3 regions of the Pseudarthrobacter sp. LT1 genome follow, and region 1 is predicted to be linked to each of the others. Evidence: predicted binding sites of a transcription regulator. Region 1 holds the regulator's gene; each other region holds the start of a gene.

Region 1 (5,573 bases):
GCCCTGGCCGGGTACTGGACCGGATTCCAGGCCGGTCACCCGGCCGGTCACCTGGCCGGGACCGGCACCGGCCCTTCAGCCAGGGAATTGCAGCCGCAAACGGGTAAGAATGCAGCGTTAGGTATCAACTTCATATCGGCCTCATATCGTTCCCGTTGCAGTTACGGCCAGGGAGGCCAAAGAGCGGCTGGGGGAACCCTCCCCTGTGCAATGCTGGAAATCCAGCGTCTGCTGGAACGCCAGGCCGCCAGGGGGATCGGCCCGCCACGCCAGGAAAGGACTAGGCAGGACAGTGCCGGAAACCTCTGTGCCCGAACGGGCAGGACGATCGGTGGGCCGCATGCGCCCTGCCGTCCTCGCAGGAATCCTGGTGCTCGTTCCCGCCCTCGCAGCCTGCACCGCCGAGAACGGACCATCGCCCTCTCTCACCTCTGCCTCAGTCCCGGCCACCGGCGGCACCATGCCGGACGCGCCCGCCACCAGCGCCCCGCTGGAAACCACCCAGTCCTCCAACAAGGCCCCGGTGTACTGGATTGGGCGCAGCGGCGGGAACATCTTCCTCTACCGTGAGTTCCGGGACGTTCCGGAACAGGAGAACCCGGTGACGCGGGCACTGCGCGCCATGATGTCGGAGAAGCCGCTCGACCCGGACTTCTTTACGCCTTGGCAGAACCCGGACAAACTTGCCACCTCCATCTCGGGCAAGGACGTCATCACGGTCGACGTCTCGGCTGACGCCTTCAACAGCAACCTCGACGCCGACATGGCCGCCCGCGCCATCCAACAGCTGATCTACACGGCAACCGCTGCCGCCGCCAGTTCGGGCCTGATCGACACAGGGCAGCAGGTCCGGGTGCGGATCCTCGTAGACGGCCATACGGACTACGTCGCGTTCGGAAAAGTCCAGCTGGGCGCACTGATGACCCGTGCTGCCGGGCTGGTGGCGCCGGTGTGGATCATTGATCCGCAGGAAAACACGGAGGTGCCTGCCGGCAGCGTAAAGATCACCGGCCGCAGCACGTCGCCGGGAGCAAAGCTCCGCTGGCAGATCCTGCAGTCCGGGGACGGCGGAAGCAAGGCCCCGTTCCTGACCGGTGAAACCACGGCCGGAGCCGGGCAGGGGCAGGCGGGCGTCTTTACGCTGGCACTGACCTTGCCGGCGGGCGACTATGAGCTCCGGGTGGCGCAGGCAGGTTCCGGCGGGGAGCCGGACCGCAACGAGGACACCAGGTCCTTCAAGGTCAGGTAGCTGTCCACCGGCCAAGGATGTCGTTTGCAAGCACGACGGCGGCCGGCCCGGCCGTGGAGGACCGCAGGACGTGGTGCCCCAACAGGGCGGTCACAGCGCCTTTGTCGCAGAGTTTCGTTACTTCCCGCGGGCTGATTCCGCCTTCCGGGCCGACGATCAGCAGGACTTCCCGGATGCCCTCGTGCCCACTCCCCTGCCACGCTTCCAGGACGGTGCGCAGCGGACGCACGGCATCTTCGTGGAGGATGACGGCCAGGTCTGCACCCTCCACGGCGGCGGAAAGCCCGGCAGTATCGACGGCGGCCCGGACCTCGGGGATCCAGGCGCGCCGCGCCTGTTTGGCGGCGGCGGCCACAGTGGACTCCCACTTGGCATGGGCGCGGGCGGCCCTGTCACCTTTCCAGCGGACGATGGACCGTTCCGACTGCCAAGGTATGACGGCATCGATGCCCAGCTCGGTGGCGGTTTCAATGGCCAGTTCGTCGCGGTCGCCCTTGGCCAGGGCCTGAACCAGGACCAAGCGGACGTCCGGCCGGTCTTCCATTGCCAGTGCGCCGCACTCCACTCCAAGTCCCGAGGGCGCGGCGGAGACGATCTTTCCGCTCATGCGGGCGCCGGCGCCGTCGACAATGTCCACCGGCTCGCCCGGAGACAGGCGTTTGACGGTCACTGCATGCCGGGCCTCCGCCCCTTCGAGGACAAAGATCCGGCCGGGCACCATGCCCGCCAGTGAACCGGCGGAGGTGAAGAAGACGGGGTTGCTCACCGCTACAGGTTACCGAGCCGGTCCCGGAGCTTGGCGAACATGCCGCCGCTGGCGGCGAGCTTGCCCTCGGTGAGCTGTTCGCCGCGGAGCTTGGCGAGCTGCCGGAGGAGGTCCTCCTGTGCCGGGTCGAGCTTGGCCGGAGTGTCCACCTGGAGGTGGACCTTCAGGTCCCCGCGGCCGTATCCCCTCAGGTGCGTGACACCCAGGCCACGCAGGGTGATGATCTCGCCGGACTGTGTTCCGGGCTTGACGTCGATGTCCTGCGTACCGTCGAACGTTTCCAGGCTGACGTCCGTGCCCAGTGCGGCCGCCGTCATGGGGATGTGCAGGGTGGCGTGCAGGTCATCGCCTTCCCGTACGTAGGTGGCGTCATTGTTGACGCGGATTTCCACGTAGAGGTCACCGGTCGGTCCACCTGCAGGTCCGGCTTCGCCCTGCCCGGCGAGCTGGATCCGGGTTCCGGTGGCCACACCGGCGGGAACCTTGATGGTCAGCGACCGCCGGCTGCGGATACGGCCCTGGCCGCTGCACTCGTTGCAGGGATCCTTGATGACCGTGCCGAAGCCTTCGCAGGTGCCGCAGGGGGCGGCCGTCATGACCTGGCCCAGGATGGAGCGCACGGCCCGCTGGACCTGGCCGCTGCCGCCGCAGATGTCGCAGCGCTCCGGGTGGGTGCCGGGCCGGCAGCAGGATCCGTCACAGGTGGGGCAGACCACGGCAGTGTCCACTTCGAGCTTCTTGTTCACGCCGAACACGGCGTCGCGAAGGTCGATCCGGACGCTGATGAGGGCGTCCTGGCCGCGGCGGACGCGGGAAGCCGGGCCGGAGGTGCCCCCGGCGCCGAAGAAGGTGTCGAAGATGTCCTGGAATGCGAAGCCCTGGCCTGCGTAACCGGCACCGCCGAAGCCGTTGTCCGTGCCGTTCTCGTTGCCCGTGGTGTCGTAGATCCTCCGCTTTTGGGGGTCGGAAAGGACCTCGTAGGCGTGAGTTACTGCCTTGAAGCGTTCTGAAGCGTCCGCACCGGGGTTTACGTCCGGGTGAAGGGTGCGGGCCAGTTTGCGGTAGGCCTTTTTGATCTCTTCGCCCGTAGCTTCGGGTGAGACTCCAAGGACGTCATAGTGGCTGCTCAAAGTTCGTATCTCTTCCTTGTTGTACTGCGTTCAGTGTGGGCGGCCCCGCTCTGTGGTCCGGTCCCGAAAAGGCTCCGGCGGCGAAGAGTCAGGGCCCCAAAATCCTGGAAAGGTAGCGGGCCACAGCCCTGACGGCGGCCATGGTGGTGGGATAGTCCATCCTGGTTGGGCCGAGGATCCCTACCTTCGCGGCGCTGTCCGGGCCGTAGCCGGTGGCCACCACGGAGGCTTCGGCAAGGCCGTCATAAGGGTTTTCCCTTCCGATACTGACGGCCACTCCCCGGTGGTCCTGGGCCATTTCGCTCAGCAGCCGCAGCATCACCACCTGCTCCTCCAGTGCCTCGAGCACGGGGCCGATACTGAGGGGGAAATCCACGTTGGACCTGGCCAGGTTCGCCGTTCCGGCCATGACCATCCGGTCCTCCCTGGTGTTTTGTGCCAGGCCCTCCAGTCCATGCGCCAGCGCGTGCGCGGCCTGGCGCTGGCCGTGCGCAGTTCCGGCTACGACGGCGGGGAGCGCCTTGGCCAGCTGGCTTAGCGGAGTTCCGGCCAGCGCGGCAAGGAAGCGGGTACGGAGCGCGGCCAGTGCGTCGTCGCCAAGGTCCTGGCCGACGTCGATGACCCGCTGCTCCACCTTGCCGCTGTTGGCAATCAGCACCACCAGCACCTTGCGGGGGGCCAGGAGCACGAACTCGATGTGGCGCACCAGTGCCTTGCTGAGGTGCGGATACTGGACCACAGCCACCTGGTTGGTCAGCTGCGACAGCAGCCGGACGGTGCGGTCCAGGACGTCGTCGAGGTCGTCTGCGCCTTCCAGGAGGGACTGGATGGCCCGGCGCTCCGCTGCCGACAGGGGCTTGACTGCCGAGATCTGGTCGACAAAGAGCCGGTAGCCCTTGTCTGTGGGAATTCGCCCTGCACTGGTGTGCGGGGCAGTGATCAATCCCTCGTCTTCAAGGGCCGCCATGTCATTGCGGATGGTTGCGCTGGAAACGCCCAGATGATGCCGCTCGACCAGGGCCTTTGACCCGACCGGTTCGCGGGAGTGGACGTAGTCCTCCACGATGGCCCGCAGCACTTCCAGTTTGCGTGGCTCGCTCACTCTCCACCTCCATCCATGGTCCGGGGCGCATACCCCGCCAGGTGCCACCAGTGTTAGCACTCGACATGCCTAAGTGCTAACAGTCTATTATGCCTCGGCCCGTTGTTAGCATTGGTACCGCTCCGGGCGAAATTCCGGTGCGGAGGACCTAGCGCTAGGCGGATCGAATCCATGGATTACCAAAACTGGGGGCCCCGCGGCATTTCCGCCCCGGCCAAGGCGGAATTGCCCGAGGTTCCGGTGGAGCGGGGCATGGTGCTCGAGGATGTCCAGTCAGGCTGGGTCGGCGCCGTCACCCGGGTGGAAAAGTCCGGCGGCATGCACGTCGTGGCCCTGGAGGACCGCCGCGGGAAGTCCCGGTCCTTCAAGCTCGGCTTCGGTTTCCTCCTTGAGGGCCGGCCCATCCGGCTGATGCCTCCCGCCGCCCGGCCGGCAGCAGCCGGCCCCGCCGCCGGCAGGACAGCCTCAGGCTCCGTCCGGGTCTCCGGCCAGCGGGCCCAGGTCGCCAAGGCAAGCCGCATCTGGGTGGAGGGCAAGCACGACGCCGAACTGGTGGAAAAGGTCTGGGGAGACGACCTTCGGGTGGAAGGCATCGTCGTCGAACCCCTGCACGGCATTGACGACCTCGCCGCGGCAGTTGCCGCCTTTAAACCCGGTCCGGGCCGTCGCCTCGGCGTGCTCGTGGACCACCTCGTCCCTGACTCCAAGGAGTCCCGCATAGCCGACGCCGTCATGGCATCCCCCGGCGCGGCCGGAAATGTCCTGATCGTCGGCCACCCCTATGTGGACGTCTGGCAGGCGATCCGCCCCGCTGTCCTGGGCATTGACAAATGGCCGGCCGTGCCCCGCGGACAGGACTGGAAGACCGGAATCCTGAAGGCCTTTGGCTGGCCGCACGCCACCAAGGAGGACGTCGGCCTGGGATGGCAAAAACTGCTGGGCGCCGTACGTACGTACGCGGACCTGGAAGCGTCACTGCTGGGGCGGGTTGAGGAAGTCATCGACTTCCTCACCGCCCCCTGAAGGCCGGACACCGGCCCGGGAGCCAGTATTCTTGGTAATGCAGCGCCTTTTCCCAAGGCCGCTGCACACCGCGCCCATATATGAAGTCAGCACCACTTGCACCTCCGAAGGAACAGACTGTGGCAGAAAACGCACGTGATCACAGGGACGGCCAGGGCCGCTCCGAGTACCATGGCGTCCCCGCCAATGCGCTGCCGCTCACGGCCAGCGAAGACCGCCAATGGGCCACGCTCGCGCATTTCGGCGGGATCCTGGGGTGCGTCCCCTCGCTGCTGATCTACCTGATCTTCCGTGACCGCGGGC
Region 2 (5,573 bases), 750 kb from region 1:
GCTCGGTGGCCAAGAGCCTCCCCGTCCTGCGCGACCGCATGGACGCCGTTGCCGAGCACGCCGAAATCCGCCTGGGCGAATCCTTCGCGGAGTGGGGCGAGCAACTGGAACTGCTGGTTGCCGTCCGGGGCAGCCTGGACAAGTTCACCCCGGACATCTTCGACCGGCCCGTGACAGACCTGATCTCCGCCACGGCGCCGTCCGCGTGGCGGCGGGAGCGGGGCATCGAGCTGACTGCCATGCAGCGTTCCAGGCTGCGCCGGGTAGCCAAGGAATACGTGCGTCCGGGCGTCCACATCGCGGACCTGCACTCGTCCCTGGTGCTGGTCCAGGAACAGCGTGCCCTCTGGGCGGGCTACGCCACCACGCAGCGCCATCCCGCCGTTCCCTCCGGCCTGGCCGAGATGAACGCCATGTACCGGTCCCTGGACCAGGAGCTGGCACAGCTGGGCGAGGCCCTGCAGCACACCGAAGACGGCGGGGCTTTGTCCACCGTTCCCTATGCGCAGCTGATGGACCGGCTGGAACGCCTGGTGGCGGACACCGATACGCTCAAGACGCTGCCCGAACGCACACTCCTCATTGAGAACATGCGCGAACACGGCCTGGGCGAACTCCTGGCCGACCTCGCCGAACGGGAAGTTCCGGAAGGATCCGTCGCCGCGGAGCTGGAGCTGGCATGGTGGCAGTCCGCGCTTGAGGCAATGATCAGCGGAGACGACTACCTGGCGATGTCCGACGGCGACGCCTTGCGCCAGCTGGAAGCGGAGTACCGGCTGGCCGACAACGCCCACATTGCCAGCGGCGCCGCCCGCCTGCGGTGGGACCTCGCGGAACGGTGGCGGACAGCCATCGCTGCCCAGCCGCGCCAGGCAGACCTGCTCCGCAGCCTGCTCAAGGACGGCCGGGTGTCCCTGCCTTCCCTCACCGCGCAGGCGCCTGAGCTGATCGGCACGCTCGTCCCGGTCTGGTCCGTCAGCCCGTACCTGATGACGGGCCTGCTTCCGGCAGAACAGCACTTCGACGCCGTCGTGATCCTCGACGCGGAGGCCACCTCCCTGCAGGCCGTCCTGCCGTCGATCGCCCGGGCACGGCAGGTGATCGCCTTTGGCGATCCGCGCATCGCCACGCCGCGGACGTTCACGGTTGGGGTGGAGCGGCTTGCACCCGGCGAGTCCGCCCACCACCGCGTCGAGAGCGCTTTCACCGCGCTCTCCGCAGTGCTGCCGGTGTGGCGGCTCAACGTGGTGTACCGCGCAGTGGACGAGGACCTGGTCCTGCAGCTCAGCAAGAACTTTTACGACGGCGGCCTGCGCCGGCTGCCCGAAGGCCAGTCGGCCACGGGGCTGGACCGGTCCCTGCTGGTGGAATACCTGCCGGACGGCACCGGCCTTCCCAGTGCCGACCATGAGGGCGTGGAGTCCGTGGTGGCCGAGGTCAACCGGGTAGTGGAGCTGGTCTTCGAGCACGCCCGCCTGCGTCCGCGGACGTCCCTCGCGGTCGTGACCGCCAGCCTGCGGCACGCGGCCAGGATTGGCGAGTCCATCCGGCTCCAGCTGTCCAACCAGCCGGGCCTGGCCGGATTCTTCGGCGCCGGCCCGGAGTCCTTCCGGGTGGTGGACCTGGAACGCGCCCAGGGCCTGGTCCGCGACCATGTCATCTTCTCGCCGGGATTCGGGCGGACCCCGCACGGGCGGGCCCTCCACAACTTCGGGCCGCTGTCTGCTGAAGGCGGCCGGGAGAAGTTTGCCCTGGCCATGACCCGGGCCCGCCGTTCCCTGCACGTGCTCACGTGCTTCCGGCCCGAGGACCTGGACCACACCCGGCTCACCCATGGGGCGGTGGACCTGTACGCGCTGCTGGACCGGGAACTTTCCGGCAACACGGAACTTGGCACCCCCGCGTCCCGCGCCGCCGCCAGCGAACAGGCGCTTGGCGCGGACCCGTTGGTGGCGGACCTGGGCGACCGGCTGCGTGCCCGGGGCGCAAGGGTCTGGCACCAATACGACGGGGCAATCGATGTAGTGGCAGCCGCCGACCCCCTGAATACCATGGGCCAGGAGGACTCCGAGATTCCGCGGCCTGTGGCCATCGAGTCCGACGGCACTGCGCAGTACCGCACCATGAGCGTGCGTGAACGCAGCAGGCTGCGTCCGCAACTGCTGGAACGCCTTGGCTGGCGGTACATGCCGCTGTGGACCATCGAAGTGTTCACGGACCCGTCGTCCTGCGCAGACCGCATTGCAGGCTATCTGGGCCTGGAGAACATGGTGCTGCCGGGAAGGACCCACCAGTCTGTGGGCTTCCTTGACGACGACGTTGACCAGGCGCTCAATGGAATTGACGCCGCGCCGTCCGCCGGAGTTTCCTACCTGCCCGGGGATCCCGGCACAGGCCGGAACGGTGACAGCGGAAACCAGGAAGCGGGATCCATGACCGAGGAAAAGAAACCTGCACACGGCAGGCTTGAGGAAGACGGCCGCGAGGAAGACATGCGCCAGGACAAGATCCAGGACGGGCAGGCAGAAACAGTTACCGGCGGGGACGTTCCTGCAGGCCCGGCCGAAACGGGGCCGGCGACCCGGACGGTAACAGGCGGCGCTGAAGAGATCCTCCCGAGCAAGGCCGCAGAGGACGACGCCCGCAACTGGGGTGACCGTGAGGATGACCACGACACGTGGTTGAAGGAACAGAAGCCGCCGCACTGGGGCTGACCGCCACAAGGTTACGGCGGCCCGACCAGGACGAAGAACAGCCGGCCTTGGGTTGACGCTCCGGCCAGGCGTAATGCTTGTTCGGCGGTGGCTGCCACCACGATCAGTCCGTCCGTCTCCGTGGTGCCCAGCCACTGGCCGCTCTGGCCGCCCTTGTTGGAGGTCCACAGTACGGGGACTGCCGACGCCAGCACCTCCGACGGGCCCTGCTGGTCGAACCCGTTGGCTGATGTGAGCACAACGTTGACCAGCTGTCCGGGGGAGACCAGCTGAATCGACGAGGCATCCGCCATCCGCAGTGGAACTGCGGCTGAACCGGGCGGCGTACCTGCCAGGAGCCCGGGACCCACCAGCTGGGCATCGGTGAGGAGCTGGCCCTTGCGCATGGGTGCGGCGAGCTGTTTGCCGGTGGCGGCGGCGTCATCCCGGAGGAAGCCGTCGGCCACCATGCCAGGGGGCACCTGGACTCGGACCACGTCCGCGTCCGATACGGCGGTACCGGCAGGAAGATCCCGCGCAGCGGCCAGGGCCGTGGCGGTGGAGAGCGGGGCAGGAGTGAGCTGCTGGACGGCGATGGCGGCAGCTGCGCACAACAACAGTGCAGCGGCGAGCCGGCGGTTTCGGCTCAACCAAGCGGCAACACGCGCGGCCAGAGGGCGGTTCCTGGGGCTGCGGCCAGCGCCTGCAGGGCCCGAAGAATACCGGAGGGCGGCGCGGCGGCGGGGAAGTAAGGGCATGCGCCCACGCTAACTCCGGGCGCACGCGCAAGGGGGCCGGGATGAGGCCTATGTGGACAAAAGCGGCCGGACGCTGGATAGCGCCGGCCGCCGTCGTGAAGTCTGTGCCGGACTAGCTCGCGGCGGCTGCGGGCGCCGGCGCGGCGGGGGCAGCAGCAGGCGCGGCCGGAGCCGCGGCGGGCGCAGGGGAAACCGAGCCGCCCTTGGAATCGCGGGAGTCCGTGCGGTAGAAACCGGAGCCCTTGAAGACGACACCGACGCTGTTGAACTTCTTACGCAGCGTCCCCTCGCACTCAGGGCAGGACGTCAGGCTGCTGTCCGAGAACGACTGGACGATGTCGAAGGCGTGGCCGCAATCCTTGCAGGCGTAAGCATATGTTGGCACTGGTGCTCCTCCTCTTGGGCAAACGAGAGGTCCCGTGCTGCCACCTGGTAAACCATTAGCAGTCGCAGGGCCTGAGTGCTAATTCTATCACTGTGCACGGAACGCCCGTGCTCAGGCGCCACCCGCCAGGGGCCGGTACCCGGAAGGAACCAGGACGGCCGGGACCGGACGGTCGAACTCCTCGGCCGGGATCCGTCCGGCGGGCAGCAATTCATCGTCGTAGATAACAGCGGCCAGCGGAATTTCCTTCCCGGCCGTAGCGAGGTGCCCCAGGAACTTGTCGTAGTAGCCGCCGCCCTGGCCAATCCTGTTGCCGGCCAGGTCCACGGCTGTGGCGGGAATGAAAAGCACAGCGGCGTCGCCGGCGGTTTCGGGCCCATGCCGGTGCCCCGCAGGTTCCAGGATGGGCGCGTACCTGCTGCGCTCGAAGCCGGTGTCCGGAGTCCAGAACACCCAGCTCAACTCCCTGGCCGGTTCGCACACCGGAAGCAGGACCTGGTGGCCGCTGCGGTGCAGGGCGTTGATCAGCGGCAGGGTGGGTGGTTCCTGCCCCACGCCAAGGTATACGCAGGCTATCCCGGGACGGCCTTGCGTCACCGATCCAGCCCAGGCTTCCCCATGGGTGGCCAGGGCCTGGCCGGCAGCTTCCAGTTGTGCCGGCATCAGGCCTGCCCGCCGGTGCCGGTGGGCGGCCCGGATCCTGTCCTTGACAGCGTTAGTCTCCTGCAGCATGTTGTCCTCCCTGAAGCCCGGTGTTCCGCGGCGTTGAAGCCCCGTGCCGGCCTTCGGTGCCGGGGGTTACTGAAATACTTGACGCTGACGTTAGATTAGTCCGGTGAACACCAGTAACCCCAGAGTCCGCAAAGCCGTCATTCCCGCAGCGGGCCTGGGCACCAGGTTCCTGCCTGCCACCAAGGCCATGCCCAAGGAAATGCTTCCCGTCGTGGACAAGCCTGCCATCCAGTATGTGGTGGAGGAAGCCGTCCACGTGGGCCTCAACGACCTGCTGATGATTACCGGCCGCAACAAACGCGCCCTCGAAGACCACTTCGACAGGGTGCCATCCCTCGAATCGACCCTCGAGGACAAGGGCGATACGGAAAAGCTTGCGTCCATCCAGGCCGCGAGCCAGCTGGGTGACATCCACTACGTCCGGCAGGGCGATCCCCACGGCCTGGGGCATGCCGTCCTCCGGGCGAAGCAGCACGTGGGCGATGAAGCCTTCGCGGTGCTGCTGGGCGACGACCTCATCGATGCCCGCGACGAACTCCTCAGCATCATGATTGACGTACAGGCGAAAACCGGAGGGTCCGTCGTCGCACTCATTGAGGTGGAACCCTCCCAAATCAGCGCCTACGGCTGCGCCGACGTCCAGGCCATCGAGGGCGAGGATTATGTTCGCGTCAACCGGCTCGTCGAAAAGCCCTCGCCGGAGGAAGCCCCGTCCAACCTGGCGCTGATCGGCCGATATGTCCTGCACCCCGCCGTGTTCGAAGTCCTCGAGCACACGGAGCCGGGCCGCGGAGGCGAAATCCAGCTGACGGATGCCCTGCAGGAACTTGCCTCCGGTGACGGCGAGGGACATGGCGTGTATGGCGTGGTGTTCCGGGGCCGCCGTTACGATACCGGCGACAAGCTCAGCTACCTCAAGGCCTGCGTCCAGCTGGCCATCGACAGCGATGACCTGGGACCCGGCCTGCGGGAATGGCTGCCGGGCTTCACCGCCGGCCTCTCCCG
Region 3 (5,573 bases), 780 kb from region 1:
CCCAGCAACAACGGGACCCGGTTCCACAACCACCTTTACGGACAGCTGGACCTGAACTGGATCTACAAGGCCTTCGCGCCCACCAACCTCGAACAGGCCATCGCCGGCGTCCGCGGGCTGGGCATCCGTGGCTGCGCCATCTCCATGCCGTACAAGGAAGACGTCATCGCCCTGGTGGACGAGATGGACCCTTCCGCGAAGGCCATCGACTCGGTGAACACCATCGTGAACACGGACGGGCACCTCAAGGCGTACAACACCGACTACACCGCGATCGAGCAACTCCTCGCCACCAATGCAGTCCCCACGGACTATTCGGTGCTGGTGCAGGGCGCCGGCGGCATGGCCAAGGCCACGGTTGCCGCCCTCCGGGACGCCGGATTCACGGACGTCACCGTCCTGGCCCGGAACGAGGCCGCGGGGCGCGCGCTCGCGGACCAGTACGGCTTCCAATGGCGTGCAGCGATCGACGGCGGGACGGCTGACCTGATCATCAACGTCACCCCGCTGGGGATGGCCGGCGGGACGGAAGCGGACACCGTGGCTTTCCCGGCGGAGGCCATCGAGGCGGCCCGCCTGGTTTTCGACGTGGTGGCGCTGCCCGCCGAGACGCCGCTGATCCGCGCCGCCCGTGCGGCCGGCAAGCCGGTGATCACGGGGGCCGAGGTGGCCACCATCCAGGCACTGGAGCAGTTTGTCCTGTACACAGGCGTCCGGCCCACCCCTGACCAGGTGCGGGCCGCCGAGGAGTTCATGCGCGCCCAGTAGGTGCAGCTAGGCGGGTTCCACCACGATGGCCACCCGGTCCTCACCGATGCGCGTCAGGACCAGGGTGGCCGTTTTGCCGCCCTTCCTGGCGTTCTTCCCGCCGGGCAGCAGCTGCTTCCGGAGCTCTTCCGGGGTGACCGCGGTGCCGCGCTTCTTGATGTCCAGCACGGTGATGCCCTCCTGCTTCACCCAGGCCTTGAGCGCCTTCACGTTGTAGGGCATGACCTGCAGGACCTTGTAGGCCCGGGCGAACGGGGTGGCCAGGAGTTCGGGAGCGCAGATGTAGGCGATGTGTTCGTCCACCAGGTGTCCGCCGAGCTGCAGTGCCACGTCTGCCACCAGTCCGGCGCGGATCACGGCGCCGTCGGGTTCGTACAGGTATCCCCCCACCGGGCCCACCGGCGCTGACGGGCCGGCGCCGAAGTCCTCGGCACTGGTCAGCTCCGCCGGAGACTGCGGCCCCAGGACCAGGGCAGCGCGGCGGACCCCGGGCCTGCGCACGGCGTTGAACCACAGGGTCACCTCCGTGACGTCCCCGGCCACCGATATCCACTGCGCCTCACAGCCCGCAGGCACGGATTCGTGCGGCATGCCCGGGCCCATCTTCACTCCCACGGCCTTGCCCTGGGCAGCCAGTGATTCCACAAAGGACAACGGCGGGGAGAATGCCTCAGGGTCCCAGATCCGCTTGGTGCCGGAGGTGGAGGTGACCCGCCGGGCGGGGTCCAGCCAGACGCCGTCCATCCCGTCCAGCGGAACCGATTCCGCATCGGCGTGCACCACCGTGGCGTTGGGGAACGGGATGAGGTTCACCGTGGCGCACGCCGCGGTGGTCTCGTCCATTTCGACGGCCGTGACGTTGATGTCCAGGGAGGCCAGCGCCAGGGAATCGGCGCCGAGGCCGCACCCCAGGTCCGCCACGCGGCTGATCCCCGCGGCAGCGAACCGCTGAGCGTGGTGGGCGGCGACGTTGAGGCGCGTGGCCTGCTCCAGGCCCGCCTGGGTGAACAGCATCTGCCGGGCGAACTCCCCGAATTTCCCCTCTGCCTTGGTGCGGAGCCGTGACTGCGTCAGGACGGCGGACACGAGCGCGGGCGGGTGTCCGGCTTTCCGGAGCGCGGAGTTCAGCTCGAACGAGTCCTCGTCCCGGTAGGGGCCCAGGGACGCCAGCAACTCCCAGCCTTCGGGGGTCAGCAATGGTGCGATCTGGTCCTGTGCAATCTGGTCCTGGGGAGCGTGAGCCATGGGTTCCAGCCTAGTGGAGGAGCGCGTGGCCGGGATGCGGATAGTGTTGAATCCATGGATGAAAGCGCAGCCCCCCGCGAGACCGGCGACCACGAGTCCGGGGACCGCCATCCGGCCAGGTTCGCCCGTCCTGTGCTGATCGCGGCCGCCGTCGTGGCCGTGGTCTCCATCGCGTTGCTGGTGATCATCTTCCTGCTGGATACGTTCAACGCCACCGTCTACTCCGTGGGCGGCAACGACGTCCAGGACAACACCCAGGAGGCCCGGGACATCCGCGGGCTGTACGACGGCGCGCGGGCTGGGAGCATCTTCTTCCTCGTTGCCGCGCTGCTCGCCGCAGCGGTGTCCGGCTGGGTGCTCTTCCGGGGACGGAAGCAGGGCGGCGCCGACACGGAGGGCGGCGAGGACGTGGACTTCGACGACCTGGGCCGGTAGCGACAGAGCGTCCTTTCGCGTCCCCGGCCACCCGCCGTCGTCCACTCCAGGCTGTACGCCCATGACGAAACGTTGGCACTCACCTTGACCGAGTGCTAACCCTTACATAGAGTCTTCATTAGCACTCTCCCTAGGAGGGTGCTAACACATGAAGAGCTGCCAGCCAGGCTGCTGCCGGCACCGCGACGACGGTTTGCCAGCTACGGCGGAAAGCTTTCCAGTCCACGAATTTGCTGACGAAAAGGAGAGGTCCGAGTGTCGGTCTCTATTAAGCCTCTTGAGGATCGTATTGTTGTCCGCCCGCTCGAAGCCGAGCAGACCACGGCTTCCGGCCTGGTCATCCCGGACTCCGCACAGGAGAAGCCGCAGGAAGGCGAAGTTGTCGCAGTAGGCCCCGGCCGCTTCGAAGATGGCAACCGCGTTCCCGTTGACGTAGCAGTTGGCGACGTCGTCATCTACTCCAAGTACGGCGGAACCGAAGTCAAGACCGGCGGCACCGAGTACCTCGTGCTGTCCGCCCGCGACGTCCTGGCAATCGTCGTCAAGTAATTCTTCCGGATCCCCGTGCTGCCGGCCATGCTCACGCTGGCCGGCAGTGCGGGGTTTCTGTCTTTGAAAGGACAAAACCATGGCAAAGCAGCTTGCGTTTAACGACGCTGCTCGCCGGTCCCTTGAGGCCGGCATCGATAAGCTCGCGAACACCGTCAAGGTGACGCTCGGCCCCCGCGGCCGCAACGTCGTCCTGGACAAGAAGTGGGGTGCCCCCACCATCACGAACGACGGCGTCACCATCGCCCGCGAAGTGGAACTGGACGATCCCTACGAGAACCTTGGCGCCCAGCTGGCCAAGGAAGTAGCCACCAAGACCAACGACGTTGCCGGCGACGGCACCACCACCGCCACGGTCCTGGCACAGGCCCTGGTCAAGGAAGGCCTGCGCAACGTTGCAGCCGGCGCTGCCCCCGGCCAGATCAAGCGTGGCATCGAGGTCGCGGTTGAGGCCGTGGCTGCCCGCCTGCTGGAAAACGCCCGCCCGGTCGAGGGCACCCAGGTGGCCAACGTTGCCGCGATTTCGGCGCAGAGCGACGAAATCGGCGAGCTGCTCGCCGAGGCCTTCGGCAAGGTGGGCAAGGATGGCGTCATCACCATCGAAGAGTCCTCCACCACCCAGACCGAACTGGTCCTCACCGAGGGCATGCAGTTCGACAAGGGCTACCTGTCCCCGTACTTCGTCACCGACGCGGAGCGCCAGGAAGCAGTCCTCGAGGACGCGCTCATCCTGATCAACCAGGGCAAGATCTCCTCGATCCAGGAATTCCTGCCGCTGCTCGAGAAGGCGCTGCAGAGCTCCAAGCCGCTGTTCATCATCGCCGAGGACGTTGAGGGCGAGGCCCTGTCCACGCTGATCGTCAACCGCATCCGCGGCACCCTGAACGTCGTAGCCGTCAAGGCTCCCGGCTTCGGCGACCGCCGCAAGGCCATGCTGCAGGACATCGCCACCCTCACCGGTGCGCAGGTTGTCTCCCCGGAACTGGGCCTCAGCCTGGACTCCGTGGGCCTGGAGGTGCTGGGTACCGCCCGCCGCATCACCGTCACCAAGGACAACACCACCATCGTGGACGGCGCCGGTTCTGCCGAGGACGTCGCTGCACGCGTTGCGCAGCTGCGCGCCGAGCTGACCCGCACCGATTCCGACTGGGACCGCGAAAAGCTCCAGGAACGCCTGGCCAAGCTTGCCGGCGGCATCGGAGTCATCAAGGTCGGCGCTGCCACCGAGGTTGAGCTCAAGGAAAAGAAGCACCGCATCGAGGACGCTGTGTCCTCCACCCGCGCTGCCCTCGAAGAAGGCATCGTTGCCGGCGGCGGCTCCGCCCTGATCCACGCCCTCAAGGCACTGGACGAGGACGCTTCCGTCAAGGCCCTCGAAGGCGACGCCGCCGCTGCTGTGGGCATCGTCCGCCGCGCACTGGTGCAGCCGCTGCGCTGGATCGCCCAGAACGCTGGTTTCGACGGCTACGTCGTCACCTCCAAGGTTGCAGACCTCGAGACCAACAACGGGTTCAACGCCAAGTCCGGCGAGTACGAGGACCTGATCGGCGCCGGCGTCATCGACCCCGTCAAGGTCACCCGTGCAGCCCTCCGTAACGCGGCCTCCATCGCCGCCCTGGTTCTCACCACCGAGACCCTGGTCGTGGAGAAGCCGGCCGAAGAGGACGAGCACGCAGGCCACAGCCACTAACGCTGCGCCCTGGCGGCTTACCGCTGAAAAGGCTGGTCCGGCATCTGCCGGGCCAGCCTTTTGCGTTGTTGTCTGGGACGGTGGGTGGGCCCACGCCGCCAGGGTTCCCTGGCCGGGCGAAGCGAGGTTAGGGGGCGGTGGGGACTAGGTGGCCGCCATCTCCTGCGTCTCCACTTCTCCCGCGCGCTCGTACACCAGCGACACCGCCCCCTTCGGGAAACTGCGGGCCGACTCGGCCAGCGTGAAGGTGGAGGGCACCGTTCCGGCGTCGAACAGACGCTTTCCCTGGCCCAGGACCAGCGGGTACAGCCAGAGGTGGAGCCGGTCCAGCACTCCTGCCGCCATGAGGGACCGGATCAGGACCCCGCTGCCGAACATGTGCAGCTGCCCGAACCCGTCCCGGAGGCCGCCCGCGGCCGCGGCATCCGGCAGGACAGTGGTGCCGGCCCAGTCCGGGTCCGCCAGCGTGCCGGAGACAACGAACTTGGGCACTCGGTTGAGAGCATCGGCAATGTCACCGGACTGGTGCGGCCAGTAGGACGCAAAGATTTCATAGGTCTTCCGGCCGAGGAGGAGGGCATCCATCCGGCTGATCTCGTCCGCTATCGACGCGCCGGCCTCGTCGTCGGACACCGGCGCCTGCCAGCCGCCGAACGCGAATTCGCCTTCGGGGTCTTCTTCACGGCCGCCCGGCGCCTGGTAAACGCCGTCGAGGGTGATGAACAGGTTCGCCACGATGATCCCCACGCGCACATTGTGGACCCGCACCGGTGCTGTGTCCAGTGTCCCTGTCCGGTGCCCGTGGCAGGATGGTGCCATGCTGCTCCTTGAGCTCGTGGACACCACGAAAACCGTCGCATCGACCCGGTCCCGGCTCGCGAAAGTG

Evidence for each region. The regulator HrcA, encoded in region 1, represses chaperone genes, less so after heat shock. The targets are predictions, from matches to a motif close to TTNGCACTCGNNNNNNNCGAGTGCNAA.
Region 2: the regulator HrcA is predicted to act here: its motif matches at 3,892-3,918, upstream of VIK36_RS15155 (FmdB family zinc ribbon protein).
Region 3: the regulator HrcA is predicted to act here: its motif matches at 2,521-2,547, upstream of groES (co-chaperone GroES).

The regions. Positions count from the first base shown of each region.
Region 1 is NZ_CP141830.1:2,477,138-2,482,710, forward strand. It holds gene VIK36_RS11640 (GerMN domain-containing protein) at 332-1,249, shown strand; gene VIK36_RS11645 (16S rRNA (uracil(1498)-N(3))-methyltransferase) at 1,242-2,015, opposite strand; gene dnaJ (molecular chaperone DnaJ) at 2,018-3,145, opposite strand; gene hrcA (heat-inducible transcriptional repressor HrcA) at 3,234-4,247, opposite strand; gene VIK36_RS11660 (DUF3097 domain-containing protein) at 4,419-5,270, shown strand; gene VIK36_RS11665 (DUF4870 domain-containing protein) at 5,390-5,573, shown strand, end outside.
Region 2 is NZ_CP141830.1:3,229,908-3,235,480, reverse strand. It holds gene VIK36_RS15165 (DUF4011 domain-containing protein) at 1-2,714, shown strand, start outside; gene VIK36_RS15160 (RcpC/CpaB family pilus assembly protein) at 2,726-3,343, opposite strand; gene VIK36_RS15155 (FmdB family zinc ribbon protein) at 3,564-3,836, opposite strand; gene VIK36_RS15150 (5-formyltetrahydrofolate cyclo-ligase) at 3,948-4,568, opposite strand; gene galU (UTP--glucose-1-phosphate uridylyltransferase GalU) at 4,672-5,573, shown strand, end outside.
Region 3 is NZ_CP141830.1:3,256,204-3,261,776, reverse strand. It holds gene VIK36_RS15270 (shikimate 5-dehydrogenase) at 1-768, shown strand, start outside; gene VIK36_RS15265 (class I SAM-dependent methyltransferase) at 775-2,013, opposite strand; gene VIK36_RS15260 (hypothetical protein) at 2,068-2,448, shown strand; gene groES (co-chaperone GroES) at 2,704-2,997, shown strand; gene groL (chaperonin GroEL) at 3,077-4,687, shown strand; gene VIK36_RS15245 (dihydrofolate reductase family protein) at 4,832-5,434, opposite strand; gene VIK36_RS15240 (ATP-dependent DNA ligase) at 5,505-5,573, shown strand, end outside.